4 regions of the Rhodococcus sp. no. 34 genome follow, and region 1 is predicted to be linked to each of the others. Evidence: riboswitches for the same ligand, from Rfam matches in the RefSeq annotation. Region 1 holds a riboswitch; each other region holds the start of a gene.
The links. A riboswitch is a leader RNA that binds a small molecule or an ion and turns the genes downstream of it on or off. The one in region 1 is predicted to bind S-adenosylmethionine.
Positions count from the first base shown of each region.

Region 1 (3,528 bases):
GTCCGCAGGAGCAAGTCACCGCTCGCGCTGATGGAAGCAACCGGCAAGCGTGCTTCGACGAGGGTGTTCGCGGCCACGATGTCGGTGTGCGACGCACTGCGCGCGACAAAGATCCCAGCCCCCGTTGCCGGGTCGATCTCGGTGGAGAACACCGAATCCGGCCCGAGGAACTGGACGATGCCCGCCTCGTTGAGGGCGATCAACTGTTCCAGTCGCTCGGGTGGCGGACCACTGGCGATGAAGCTGAAGAACGAATGAAGCCAACCCTCGACGTCCTTGGCGACGGATTCGGCCGGGATTCTGCCGCGCCGCAACAATTCTCCGACGGTCATGTACGTCGACAGCAGCGCTGAGAAGACAGCCGCGTCGGCGCTGAAATACGGGTCCGACCTCCGCGCGACATCTGCCGAGATGTATTCGGTGATCCGGGACTGGACCTCGGCAAGCCCGTCGTAGCGCTCACCGCCGAGTGGGCGGTTCAGCCGCTCGAGATCGATACGGTCTTCCGGCTTCGGGACTGCGTTCTCGACCAGTTCATGCAATCGAGGCGATCCCCAGGCCAGCGAGGCGAATTCGGCGTCGAACTCCTCCCAGGTGCCCACTGTCCGATCCGGGTGAGATGCGAACAGCTCGTGATAGTGGGCGCCTGCCAGTTCTTTCGACGCCAAGGGCCAGATGTCGTTTCGGAAATCCAACGGTCCGTCGCCGGGAACGAGATCAGCGGTGAAGAACCGCGGTAGCGGTGGCCGTGCGTCAGCGATCGAGTACGAAATCTTGGAGTGATACGGCACTCCGCGACGAGATCCGGCATACAACAGGGGTTCCCGACCCGAGGGAGCGTAAGTGAGGATGCCGTCTTCACCGCGTTCGAAGATGCCGCCACGGCTCTCGGCGAGGAGAACCATCCAGTCGATGAAAGCCAGCCCGAGTCCGGCGATCAGAACCGGTTCGCCTTCGGGAATGACATCGGCGTCGAGGTCGGCAGTGTAGCCCGGACCCACATACGTCAACCCGTGATCGGACGCGAAGCTGGTCAGCGCGGTTTCACGTGGGGCAGGCAACGCATCGGGGTGCCCTTGTGCGAGAAGGACGGTCGTCGCGTCGATGACAGCTCCGTCGTCCAGATGAACCGTCTGTGTCTCGCCGACGTTCACGATGTCGACCACGGATCGTCGATGAACTCGAACGTCGACGTGCGCTGGCGCGGAGTCGACTGCAGTCTCGAACACCCAGTTCAGGTATCGGCTCTGCAGTGACCTCGATGCAAACGACGACGGGGTGATCGTCGGAACTTCTGCTGCGATTTCTGGGAATTCGGCAAGCTCAGCCGAGCGCTCGGCGACCCATTCCGCGAGGGTCGGACCCGGCAGCACCGGGCCGGTCACGGCGGTGGTCTCGTCGGTGAACATCGTGACGTCCGCGGTTGTCGAATTCATCCACAGAAGCGGCGCCTGGCTGCCTCGCCAAATACGGCCGGCGCCTGCCGGATACGGGTCGACAACGTGAATGTCGATCGGTGTGGGATCGGCGTTCACCGATTCGTGAGCGAGGATCCGCTCGAGTACGCCGGTCCCGCGGGGTCCACCGCCCACGATCACGATGACAGCTGCTGTCCCCACTGAGGTACGGGGTCGATCGCCTGGCACGAGTCCTCCATCGGACCTGGCAGAAAGCACCCGCACCTCAGCAGAGGGGGTTGCTGCGACGTCACGGAGCCAGGACTCTCGATCGCTCTGGATGGTTAGTCCAGCTTATCTTCGGAGAATCGTGAGGCAAGGAATTCCGGACATCAGATCAGCGTGAATCAAACAGTTGTCAATCACTATCTTTCGGTTTGCGTTGCAGGCAGGATCCGAGCGTGAACATCCCCGAAGCCGATTCGTGATCCGCCGACGCCGGGAGCGGTGGCTGAGATGGCGATGGTGTCGCCGTCTTCGAGAAAGGTACGGGTCTCGGAGCCCACAGCTACGGGTTCCTTGCCGCCCCACGTCAGCTCGATGAAGGCGCCGCGCTGATCTTTGTCCGGTCCGGAAATGGTTCCGGACGCGAAGAGATCGCCGGTGCTCGCTGCTGCGCCGTTGATGGTGGTGTGCGCGAGCATCTGCGCAGGCGACCAGTACATCTGGGCGTAGGGCGGCCGGGAGACGACGTGACCGTTCCATTCGACGGCCAGGTCGATGTCCAGCCCCCACTTCTCTTCACCACGCAGATAGGAAAGCGGTTCGGGATCCTGCACCGGAGTGTCGATTCGGGCTGCTTCGAGAGCGAGCAAGGGTACGACCCACGGTGAGATGGAGGTCGCGAAACTCTTCCCCAGGTTCGGACCGAGGGGCACGTATTCCCACGCCTGGATGTCTCGGGCAGACCAGTCGTTCACGACGACGGCGCCGAAGACGTGCTCGGCAAATTCGTCCGGGGTGATGGAATCGCCCATCTTCGAGGGAGTTCCGACGATGAATCCCATCTCGGCTTCGATGTCGAGGCGCCGGGACGGTCCGAAGTCCGGGCTTTCCTGATCGGGTGCCTTCCGCTGTCCGCAGGGACGAACGATGTCGGTGCCGGAGACGACGACGGTGCTCGAGCGCCCGTGGTATCCGACGGGAAGATGCTTCCAGTTCGGCATCAAGGGGGCTGCGTCCGGGCGGAACAACCGCCCGAGGTTGGTTGCGTGATTCTCCGAGGCGTAGAAGTCGACGTAATCGGCCACTGCGATCGGCAAATGCATTGTCACCGAATCAACGGAAAACACTGCATTCGAGTCTATTTCGCTAGTCACGAGCTCCGTGATCCGGTTTCGCACCGATACCCACTGATCTCGTCCCTGAGCCATGAACGCGTTCAAAGTCGGTTCGGAGAAGATGGAATCACCCAGTGTCGCTGCGAGATCGACCACCGATTCGGCGACGCGCACACCGACACGCGGTAACCCTCCCGCGGGGGAGAAGACCCCGTACGGCAGATTGTCGAGACCGAACAGTGAGTCGGCGGGAATGTCGATGGTCGTGACAGTCATACGAGAGTTCCTTCGGTTTTGTCGGAGCGGACGATCAACCCGAGGCCTTCCAGCTCGGTCAGAGGGTCCGAGATGCTGCAGGTACCGAACGAGAGGAATCGGCGACGCACCTCGCCGGCCTCGTCCTCGGTGAGGTCGGCCAGGGCTTGCGCGATCGATTTTCCATCGCGCTGAGACAGTGCAGCAACAATTTCCGAACGATCGGCGCCCCGCCTCGCCGCGTCGACGGCCACCATGATGTTGAGGAAGCCGTGTTGCTCGAAGCCTGTTTCCGGATCGGTGTTGCGCACACCGTGGTGCAGTCCCGCAGTCGCCTTGAACGGGATATTCGCTCGGACAACGGATATCACCGCATCGGCGAGCTCTTCCTCGTTCGGGTACGCCTCGGCGACAATCCCGCCGGTGCGAAACTTTGCGGAATGCCCGGCAGTTTCGAGAGCTGTGAGATAGCCCGCGCGCCGATCACCTCGAGGCACCTCGACAAAAATGTCGACGTCGGGATGAGCGGCATGGAC
Region 1 is NZ_BAAILK010000012.1:339,209-342,736, reverse strand. It holds gene ACYP01_RS02485 (FAD/NAD(P)-binding protein) at 1-1,646, opposite strand, end outside; SAM riboswitch class I at 1,651-1,744, opposite strand; gene fahA (fumarylacetoacetase) at 1,823-3,013, opposite strand; gene ACYP01_RS02475 (hypothetical protein) at 3,010-3,528, opposite strand, start outside.

Region 2 (3,528 bases), on a different contig from region 1:
GACTACCGAGGCCAACTGGTCGATCCCGAGGAGATCGACGAGCTTCTTCTCCGCCGCGATCTGATCCCGGATGGAGATCTCCGGGAACCTGCTGCCCCACGGCTTGCCGTCGTCGGCCGGCGAACTGGGACCGGTCGTGCCGCGACAACCACCGAGGACATTGGTTGCGATGACGCACCATTCGCCGGTGTCGATCGGTTCGCCGGGGCCGACCATCCCGTTCCACCAGCCGGGGGAGGGCTGATTCGCGGAGATCGGTCCGGTGACGTGTGAGTCTCCGGTCAGTGCGTGCTCGACGAGTACGACGTTGTCGCGGTTCGGGGAAAGCTCACCCCACCGCTGAACGGCGAGCGAAACCGATGGGAGCACCGCGCCGCTTTCGAGTTCCAGGGCACCGATGTCGACGAACCCCACCTGGCCGTCGGGTGGGGGCAGGAGGTCGATCCTGGGCTCCAATTCGTTCACGGTCACGAGTTTGCCACCGCTGCCAGGCCGACGGTGAGATCGGCGAGGATGTCGTCGATTCCTTCGATGCCGACCGCGAGGCGGACGAGCCCGGGTGTGACACCGGAGGCGAGCTGCTCTTCGGGGGTGAGCTGCGAGTGTGTCGTCGACGCGGGGTGGATGACGAGTGAGCGAACGTCACCGATGTTGGCGACGTGGCTGTGCAGCGTCAGGGCGTTGACGAACGTCTTGCCCGCATCGATACCGCCGGGCAGCTCGAAGGTGACGATGGCGCCGGTTCCCTTGGGCGTCAGCTGCTTTCCACGTTCGAACCATGGCGAGGAGGGAAGTCCCGCGTAGGAAACGGAGGCCACCTCGACGTGGCCGTCGAGGAATTCGGCGACCTTCTGTGCATTGGATACGTGGCGCTCGATGCGCAGGCTCAAGGTTTCGATACCCTGCGCGATGAGGAACGCGTTGAACGGCGCCACGGCGGAACCGAGATCGCGCAGCAGTTGGACGCGGGCCTTGAGTGCGAACGCCGGCGCGCCGAGGTCCGCGAAGGTGACGCCGTGGTAGCTGGGATCAGGCGTCGTGAAGTTCGTGTGGCGACCTTGCGTCCAGTCGAAAGTGCCACCGTCGACGATGACGCCGGCGATCGCGGTGCCGTGTCCACCAAGGTATTTGGTGGCGGAGTGAACGACGATGTCGGCGCCGTGTTCGAGTGGGCGAAGCAGGTACGGCGTCGCGACTGTGTTGTCCACGATCAACGGAAGACCGTTCTCGTGGGCCAGTGACGAGATACCGGGTAGGTCGAGGATGTGGTTCTTCGGATTGGCGATCGTTTCGCCGTAGAACGCCTTCGTATTCGGGCGAATGGCTTCGCGCCACTGCTCGAGATTGTCGGGATCCTCGACGAACGTGACTTCGATACCCAGCTTGCGAAGGGTGTAGTGCAGGAGGTTGTACGTGCCGCCGTACAGGTACGGGCTGGAGACGATGTGATCGCCGGCCTCGGCGATGTTGAGGATCGCGATGGTCTCGGCGGCCTGACCCGAGGAGAGGAGGAGTGCGGCGACTCCGCCTTCGAGGGCAGCGATGCGCTGCTCGACGGCGTCCTGTGTGGGATTCATGATCCGCGTGTAGATGTTGCCCGGCTCGGCGAGGCCGAACAGTGCAGCAGCGTGATCGGTGCTGTCGAAGACGTAGCTGGTGGTCTGGTAGATCGGCAGAGCGCGCGCATTTGTGGCGGTGTCCGCTGTTTGTCCGGCGTGCACCTGCTTGGTCTCGAACGACCAGTTCGCGGTCGGATCCGAAGTTGCTGCGGCGTCGGCTGTGTTGTCGGTCATGATCTGTTCACTCCAGTGGTCTGACGGATAGATGTCGGACGGGGGCGAATGATCGCCGCCCCGTGCTGGGGTCTATCTACAAGTGCGACACATACTGAAATACCTCCGTGGGGCTCGGCCCGGTCTGGGGTCCGTCCCTGTCGGACCCGCGCTTGTCACCCGAATTGCGGTGGAACTGCGCGAGCAGATCCACGTCGGGAAACCTGGTCATCACCCGGGGCACCCCACCGCGGTTGGAGGGTTGCCGTCCAGCGAGCCGGGGCTTGACGCTGGCACTCATGACCAAGTCGGATTCTACCGGGAAGTGAGCGCAGTCCTGACACGGGGCGAAATGTGAGCCGCAACCGCACGCGAGGCAGAGCGACGCAGCCCACTAGCAGGCAAAAGTTACTCGCGAGTAGAGACCGATGAGTGGACCTGCCGGTTGCGGCCTCACGGGTTAGCAGTACGCTTGTCTTGTTTGGGACTCATCTCCCGAGATCAGTCCACACCGTCTAGGTTTGATAATCGAACCGTTCGCGGACCCACTCACAAAGTGTGACCGCAACCGTGTAACCAGGGAAACTTCCTAGGAGGACGCGAAGCACCCATGTCCAAAATCAAGGTTGAGGGCACCGTCGTCGAACTCGACGGCGATGAGATGACGCGCATTATCTGGCAGTTCATCAAAGACAAGTTGATCCATCCGTATCTCGATGTGAACCTCGAGTACTACGACCTCGGTATCGAGTACCGCGACGAGACCGACGACCAGGTCACCATCGACGCAGCGCACGCGATCCAGAAGCACGGCGTCGGCGTCAAATGCGCCACGATCACGCCGGACGAGGCACGTGTCGAGGAATTCGGTCTCAAGAAGATGTGGCGTTCCCCGAACGGAACGATCCGCAACATTCTCGGCGGCACGATCTTCCGCGCACCGATCATCATCTCCAACGTTCCGCGACTCGTTCCGGGCTGGACCAAGCCGATCATCATCGGCCGTCACGCATTCGGCGACCAGTACCGCGCCACAGACTTCAAGGTCCCCGGCCCCGGCAAGGTGATGATCACCTACACGCCTGAGGACGGCAGCGCACCGATCGAGCACGAACTGGTCAACTTCCCCGAAGAGGGCGGCGTCGTCCAGGGGCAGTACAACTTCACCACGTCCATCCGTGACTTCGCTCGCGCGTCGCTCACCTACGGACTGCAGCAGAACTACCCGGTGTACCTGTCCACCAAGAACACCATTCTCAAGGCGTACGACGGTGCCTTCAAGGACATCTTCCAGCACGTCTACGAGACCGAGTTCAAGGCTGAGTTCGATGCTGCAGGTCTGACCTACGAGCACCGCCTCATCGACGACATGGTCGCTTCCGCACTCAAGTGGGAGGGCGGATACGTCTGGGCATGCAAGAACTACGACGGCGACGTCCAGTCCGACACCGTGGCCCAGGGCTTCGGCTCGCTCGGCCTCATGACGTCGGTTCTGCTGACACCGGACGGAAAGACCTGTGAGGCAGAGGCTGCTCACGGCACCGTGACGCGTCACTACCGTCAGCACCAGCAGGGCAAGCCCACCTCGACCAACCCGATCGCGTCCATCTTCGCGTGGACCCGCGGGCTCGAGCATCGTGGCAAGCTCGACAGCACCCCTGAGGTCATCGGCTTCGCGCAGGCGCTCGAAGACGTTGTCATCAAGACCGTCGAAAGCGGCCAGATGACCAAGGACCTCTCGATGCTGGTCGGCGGC
Region 2 is NZ_BAAILK010000023.1:161,799-165,326, forward strand. It holds gene metX (homoserine O-acetyltransferase MetX) at 1-471, opposite strand, end outside; gene ACYP01_RS06730 (bifunctional o-acetylhomoserine/o-acetylserine sulfhydrylase) at 468-1,793, opposite strand; SAM riboswitch class IV at 1,937-2,077, opposite strand; gene ACYP01_RS06735 (NADP-dependent isocitrate dehydrogenase) at 2,383-3,528, shown strand, end outside.
Region 2: it holds a riboswitch for S-adenosylmethionine, as region 1 does, so the genes downstream of both, ACYP01_RS06730 (bifunctional o-acetylhomoserine/o-acetylserine sulfhydrylase) here and ACYP01_RS02485 (FAD/NAD(P)-binding protein) in region 1, are expected to answer to the same signal.

Region 3 (3,528 bases), on a different contig from region 1:
GCGCCGATGGCCTGCGAGAGCTCGATGGTGGGGATGGAGAGTCCACGGTCGAGGATCAATTCCTGTGCGGTGGATACCAGTTCGCCGCGTTGGCCGTTGTCCGTGGCTGCAAGCTGGTCTGTGAGTACCTTGTCGAGCTCCGGATCTGCGCCGCGACGGTTCAGGTTGCGGCCTTCGGTGCTGAACGATGCCCGCAAGATGTCGGCGTCCGCGCGAGTGCTGTTGTAATACAGCGAATCGTAATCACCCGATACTCCCTTCTCGGTCCATTCACCGTTCGAGACCAGGTTGAGCTGCAGGTCGACGCCGACCTTCTTGAGCTGCTGCTGCACGAGCTCGAGGATGGCCTGGTTACCCGAGAACACCGGACTGAAGGTGACGCTGAAAGTGAGCTTCTGCCCGTCCTTCTCGCGGATACCGTCGCTGCCGGTCTTCCAACCAGCCGCGTCGAGGAGTTTCGCCGACTTGTCGGCGTCGTACGTCACGACACTGGATTCGTCGCTGTAGAGCGGAGTGGTGTGAGCCAGCGGGCTCGTGGCCGGGAAGAACGACGGATCCAGAACGGTGTCGACGAGTTCTTGGCGGTTGATCGCGGGAATGATGGCCTGACGAACAGCCTGATCAGCGAGAACGCCGCGACTGACGTTGGGCTGGAAGAAGAAGCTCACACCCGGGTTCGGCCTTGTGAGGATTCGTCCACCCGCGCCTTCGATTTGCGGCGCATCCTGCGGAAGCGCATCGCTGACCGCATCGAGCTGGCCGGAGGCCACGCTGCCGGCCCGCACACCGGATTCGGGAACCACCGTGAAGTCGACGCCATCGAGGTACGCCTCGCCCTGATGCGCGACCGCATCCGAGGCCCAGTTGTATCCCGCACGCTTGGCGATCTTGACGCTCTTGTCCTGCTGCCAGTCGGTGTACACGAACGGTCCGGAGGCGATCACCGCTGCACCGGGGCAGCGCTGCTCGGATGCCAGCGCGGTGGTGGAATCGGCGAGGATTCCGAGCTGTGGCGTCGAAGTTGCTTGCAGGAACTGAACATTGGGTCCGGAGAAATTGATCTTCGCCGTGTGAGCATCTACGACGTCGGTACCGGTGTACGAGGACAGGTAACTCTTCGCCAACGACGCGTTCGGTCCCAGGTTCTTGACCGAGTCGAAGGTCTTCTTCACCGAATCCGCCGTCACCGGTGTGCCGTCACTGAAGGTGGCGTCGTCGCGAAGGACGAACGTGAAGCTAGCGGCGTCGGGGCTGATCTCCCAGCTCTTGGCGAGCCACGGGGTGATCTCTCCGGTGTCGGGATTTTGATCGGTAAGCGAATCCACCACTGTCCGAGTGACATACACGGTCTGGTTACTGCCGGCCTGGGCCGGATCGGCGCACGTCGGCGCCTGCGACAGACCGTAGCGAAGGGTTCCGCCGGACTGGGCGGGGCCTGCGTCGGCAGCACTGTCACTCCCGCTGCTGCAGCCGGCGAGGACGGTGCCGAGAACCGAGACAGCACCGATACCGGCGATTACGGTCGCGCGTTTGCGGGCACCGAATGAGGGCGAAGACACCAAGAACTCCTAACGAGGCATGCCGAAGAGCGCACCCGTCGCCTGAGACGAAAGAGGCGATCGAGCACGAATCACTTGTGTGAGAAGAGAAAACAGACTTGTCGACGACTCGCCTGAGTGTGAATGACTGACCGAGAGGTCAGTTGGTACAGAAAGATCCCGCGGTGCGGCACAGGTCTACGTGACGACGCGACCAGGCGGTATCGAAACCGCCTTCGACTGCCTTCATTTCGTGTTCCTCCATCGGTCCTGGCGGTAGCACCCGCACCCGATCACTCGGGGGGTTGCTGCGACTTCAATGAGCCAGGTCTCTCGGTCGCTCTGGATGGTCGTTCGCAAGTGTACGAGGTCAAACCCGGGTGTTGTCAACCCGGTCGGTAGGAATTGCTGCTCGGGTCACATTTTCGAGGACCCGAAGCTGCTTTTCGAACGGGTGGATGCCCACCTCTTCGGGCGAGAGTGACGCGTCGTAAAGCGGTGTGTATCCACTGGACAGATACAGCGCGACGGCCTCCGGCTGCCGAGGACCCGTCGTGAGAAACACCCGGTTGTATCCACGAAGTTCGATCTCTCGTTCCAACTCGCGAACGACGGCCTTGCCGAGGCCGCGCTTCCGATAGTCGACCGATGTCCAGATTCTCTTCAGTTCGGCAGTGGTGGAATCGAATTGACGAAACGCACCACCGGCGATCGGCAGACCGTCGTGGGTGAGCACCAGAAGCGCACCCTGCGGGTAGGCAAATTCTTCTGCCGGATACGTCGTGAGATCCTCGAGCATCGCTTCGCGAGTCCCGCCGTAACGCGAACTGTATTCGAGTGCCAACTCTGCGATCAGTGGAGCTGCCAGGGGATCGTCCTGCGATACCGAATAGACCTCTACCGCTCCGATACCCTCGAGCTGCCGAGTTCCGAGCTCCAGTGCCACAACACTTTCCTCCATGAATCTGGTCAACGCTCCCCCAGCCTGAAAACTTCCGGAGCGATGGTGGTTCCGTCGACGAGGTCCGCCACAAGTTCACCCAAGGCCGGACCGAACTTGAACCCATGCCCCGAGAACCCCGCCGCCACTGTGACGGCGCCGACTCGGTCGATGACGAAGTTACTGTCCGGCGTGCTCGTGTACAGGCACGTGATCGACTCGACACGGGTGGAATCGACGCCGGGCAACCACGACTCGGCGTACTGGGCCAATCGCCGCTCTCCGTCGACGTCAGGGGTGTAGTCACGGGTCTGCGGAGTCACCACCGGCCCGGTCGCGTGTTCGCCGATCTTGATCCCGTCCTCGGAACCGAGCCCGTAGATCCCCGCGGTCTCCAATTCTGCGCCGGTGTGGTGAACGAAACTCGGCCACTCGACTCCGGGATCGAGCGGTGCGAAGTGTGCTGGTTGTTCCTGTGTCGTGCGCAGTGTCGGCAATACGATCTCGGAGCCGAGACCGCTGTCTGCGATCAGGTCCGCAGTCCACGCACCGGCCGCGATCACGACCTGACGAGCTGCGAGCGTTCCACTGTCCGTCACCACGTCCACGCCGTGGGACGCTCGCGCGAGTGCCAACACCCGAACATCGTGACGGACCTCGGCACCGGCAAACACCGCTCCCGCCTTCAGAGCGGTCACGGCGCGGTCCGCGTGCAACCGGCCTGCGTCGGGGTGATGGAGCACCGTGGTGTCGAATCGCAGCCCCGGCCAACGGGCGGACGCCTCGGCAGGGGTGAGGATCTCACCCTTGATGCCCGCCTCGCGAAGTATCTTCGCCTTGGACTGCACTGCCTGCGGCAGGCCGTGATCGACGGCACCGGTGAGTTCCAGGAACCCGATGTCCGTCGTGGTCTCCAACTCCCGCCACAGCGGCAGCGCGTCGGCCGCCAAACCTGTGTACAGGTGATTGTCGTACGCCTGCCGGTAGATACGCGAAGTACCGTGCGACGCACCGTGCTTGTGACTCGGCCCGAACTGTTCCAGCTGAACG
Region 3 is NZ_BAAILK010000041.1:510,853-514,380, forward strand. It holds gene ACYP01_RS19775 (ABC transporter substrate-binding protein) at 1-1,559, opposite strand, end outside; gene ACYP01_RS19780 (putative leader peptide) at 1,699-1,803, opposite strand; SAM riboswitch class I at 1,797-1,891, opposite strand; gene ACYP01_RS19785 (GNAT family N-acetyltransferase) at 1,909-2,499, opposite strand; gene ACYP01_RS19790 (FAD-dependent oxidoreductase) at 2,508-3,528, opposite strand, start outside.
Region 3: it holds a riboswitch for S-adenosylmethionine, as region 1 does, so the genes downstream of both, ACYP01_RS19780 (putative leader peptide) here and ACYP01_RS02485 (FAD/NAD(P)-binding protein) in region 1, are expected to answer to the same signal.

Region 4 (3,528 bases), on a different contig from region 1:
CTGGGTCGCGTCAGAGGACGCGGGAGAGAAAGGCTTTGGTCCGTTCGTGGACCGGATTGTCGATCACCTGCGAAGGCGGGCCCTGTTCGACGATGACGCCGCCGTCCATGAAGACCGCAGTGTCCGCCACTTCCCGAGCAAATCCGACCTCGTGTGTGACGATCACCAAGGTGGCGCCGTCACGGGCCAGCTGAGCGAGGACTTCGAGAACCTCGCCCACCAGTTCCGGGTCGAGCGCCGACGTCGGCTCGTCGAAGAGAATGACCGCCGGCCGCAGTGCCAGCGCTCGCGCTATCGCGACGCGCTGTTGCTGGCCACCGGAGAGTTGGCGCGGATACTCGTCCGCCTTGTCGCCTACCCCCACTCGCTCGAGCAGCGCGCGGGCCTCGCGGTACACCTCGTCACGATCACGCTTCTGGGCCGAGAGCGGCGCTTCCACCACGTTTTCCAACGCGGTCAGGTGCGGAAACAGGTTGAAGTTCTGGAACACGAATCCGATGTGCGAACGCTGTTTCAGGATCTCGCGGTCACGCAGTTCGTGGAGTCGATTTCCCTTGCGCCGGTATCCGATCAGCTCTCCGTCGATCCGTACGGTTCCGCGGTCGACCTTCTCGAGGTGATTGAGGGTTCGCAGCAAGGTGGATTTACCGGAACCCGACGGACCGAGAATGACGGTCACTTCGCCCTTGCGGACCAGGAGATCAACGCCGGCAAGTACTTCCAAGGCACCGAAGGACTTGTGAATTCCGCGCGCTTCGACGGCATACACCGTCTCTTCGGCCAGTTCTGCGGTCATCGGGTCGCACCTCTCGGAATATCGAGACGCGCATCGCGAATCTCTTCGAACTTCTTGCGCGCCTTCTGTACCGGAGTCAACGGAAGCGCACGGGCGGATCCTCGTGCATAGTGGCGCTCCACGTAGTACTGACCGATCGAGAGCAACGTCGTGAGGATGATGTACCAGATCGTGGCGACCATCAGCAGGGGCACGACTCGTCCGTTGCGGCCGAAGATGACCTGCACCTGGTAGAACAGTTCGGCGATTGCCATGGTGGAGACGATCGACGTTCCCTTGAAGAGTCCGATGACCTCGTTGGCGGCGTTGGGGAGGATCGCTCGCATTGCCTGCGGGAGAACGATCTTGAAGAACTGGCGACTGCGCGGAATACCGAGCGAGTGAGCAGCTTCGATCTGACCGTGATCCACCGAGATGATTCCGGAGCGGATGATCTCGGCCGAGTATGCAGCCTGGTGCAGCGCCAAACCGATGACTGCTGCGGTGAATCCGCCGATCACACCGCTGACCTGGAAGGTGAAGAACTCGGGCCCGAAAGGTATTCCGAGAGAAAGCGTCTGGTACAGGTATGTGATGTTGAACCAGAAGAGCAGCTGCACGATGAGTGGAATCGAGCGGAAGGCCCAGATGTAGGTCCAGGCGATCACCTGCAGGACCGGGTTTTTCGACAACCGACCGAGTGCCAGGAAAACACCGAGACCGAATCCGAGGATCGTCCCCCACAGGGTCAGTTTGATCGTCATCCACAGCGCGGCGAGCACTGATTTCGCGGTGAAGTACTGCGCGAACGTCGGCCAGTCCCAGCCGGGGTTGACGACGAGCCCGTGGATGAACTGAGCAAGCAGGACCAGCACGACCGCACTGATCACCCAGCGCAACGGGTGCCAGGTGCGAGCGACGACAAGCTCCGAGTCGGGTAGTTGCGACTCGGACACCGACTTTTCGGGGCGGACATCGGTGGGCGCGCTCACGGCGCGCTACCTGACGGAGTGGACATCACGAATAGACCTTTCGGGGAAATGGGAACGCAGCTGTGTCCTCGAGTTGGTGAGCTCGAGTTGCGAAGACGACGAGAGTTCGGTCAGCGACAGTGACACGAAGCGGTGCGGCACAGATCGATGTGACGTCGCTTGTGCGCAGCGTGCGAAGTGGTACCCATGTGATGCCTTCCATCGGTCCTGGCGGTAGCACCCGCTCCCGATCACTCGGGGGGTTGCTGCGACGTCGACGAGCCAGGTCTCTCGGTCGCTCTGGATGGTGAGCAAAGACTAGACGCGAAATGTCGAGTCGTCAAATGTTGTATTTCCCTGCACTGCAAGGGAAATGAAGGGTCCACGATGTTGAAATCGCATTGATTCCAACGGTGTCCGCAGCCGCGTTCGGCGTGTTGAATGGAGCGTTCGAATGAAGACCGGGACCGCCGTCCGGACTGACTTTTCCTCTGCCGTACCGTCTGCGGAGTGAGTGGACTCGACGCTTTCTTCATCTTGTTGGCCGGTATCGGCGCGGGCGCGATCAACGCCGTGGTCGGCAGTGGAACGCTGATCACGTTTCCCACCCTGGTCGCCTTCGGCATGCCGCCCGTGACCGCAACCATGTCCAACGCGGTCGGGCTCGTCGCCGGCGGAGTTTCGGGTACCTGGGGCTACCGACGTGAGCTGTCCGGACAGTGGGATCGACTGAAGTGGCAGATTCCGGCGTCACTCGCCGGGGCACTACTCGGTTCGTGGTTGCTCATGCATCTACCCGAGAAACTGTTCGAGACCATCGTTCCGGTGCTGCTGGTCCTCGCTCTCGCGCTCGTCCTCCTCCAACCACGCATCCAGGCGTGGGCCAAGAAGCGTTCCACCGAAGAAACGACGCTGTCCACCAAGAGGCTGATGCTCCTGACCGCCGGCACTTTTGCAGTCGGCATCTACGGCGGGTACTTCACTGCCGCGCAGGGCATCCTTCTCATCGGTGTGATGGGTGCCATCCTCCCGGAAACCCTCCAGCGCATGAACGGCGCGAAGAACCTGCTGTCGCTGCTCGTCAACATCGTTGCAGCAGGGATGTACATCACTCTGGCATTCGATCAGATCAATTGGGCAGCAGCCGGTTTGATCGCCGTCGGCTCACTCGGTGGTGGCGTTCTCGGTGCCCGCTACGGACGGCGCCTGTCCCCCACTGCACTGCGCTACACGATTGTCGTCGTCGGCCTGATCGGACTGTGGCGCCTTCTCGCTTGACCGCCCACATCGGGCGCCACCCGCACATACTGGAGTAATGACCAGTACAGAAGATCAGACCGGTTGGACCTACCTCATGGACATGGACGGGGTTCTCGTCCACGAGGAGCACTTGATACCTGGAGCGGACACGTTCCTGGCAGAGCTGGCGTCGAACGACATCCCGTACATGGTGCTCACCAACAACTCCATCCGCACCCCGCGTGACCTGCGAGCACGCCTGCTCAATTCGGGACTCGACATCCCGGAGAAGTCGATCTGGACGTCAGCGCTCGCAACCGCGACGTTCCTGGCCAACCAGCGGCCGGGCGGCAGCGCCTACGTGGTCGGCGAATCGGGCCTGACCACTGCCCTGCACGACATCGGTTACGTCCTGACGGACAGCGACCCCGACTACGTCGTCCTCGGCGAGACGCGAACGTACTCCTTCGAGGCAATCACCACCGCCATTCGCCTGGTCGAGCGTGGATCGCGGTTCATCGCCACCAACCCGGACGCCACTGG
Region 4 is NZ_BAAILK010000041.1:515,476-519,003, forward strand. It holds gene ACYP01_RS19800 (amino acid ABC transporter ATP-binding protein) at 11-796, opposite strand; gene ACYP01_RS19805 (amino acid ABC transporter permease) at 793-1,767, opposite strand; gene ACYP01_RS19810 (putative leader peptide) at 1,878-1,955, opposite strand; SAM riboswitch class I at 1,963-2,057, opposite strand; gene ACYP01_RS19815 (sulfite exporter TauE/SafE family protein) at 2,257-3,024, shown strand; gene ACYP01_RS19820 (HAD-IIA family hydrolase) at 3,062-3,528, shown strand, end outside.
Region 4: it holds a riboswitch for S-adenosylmethionine, as region 1 does, so the genes downstream of both, ACYP01_RS19810 (putative leader peptide) here and ACYP01_RS02485 (FAD/NAD(P)-binding protein) in region 1, are expected to answer to the same signal.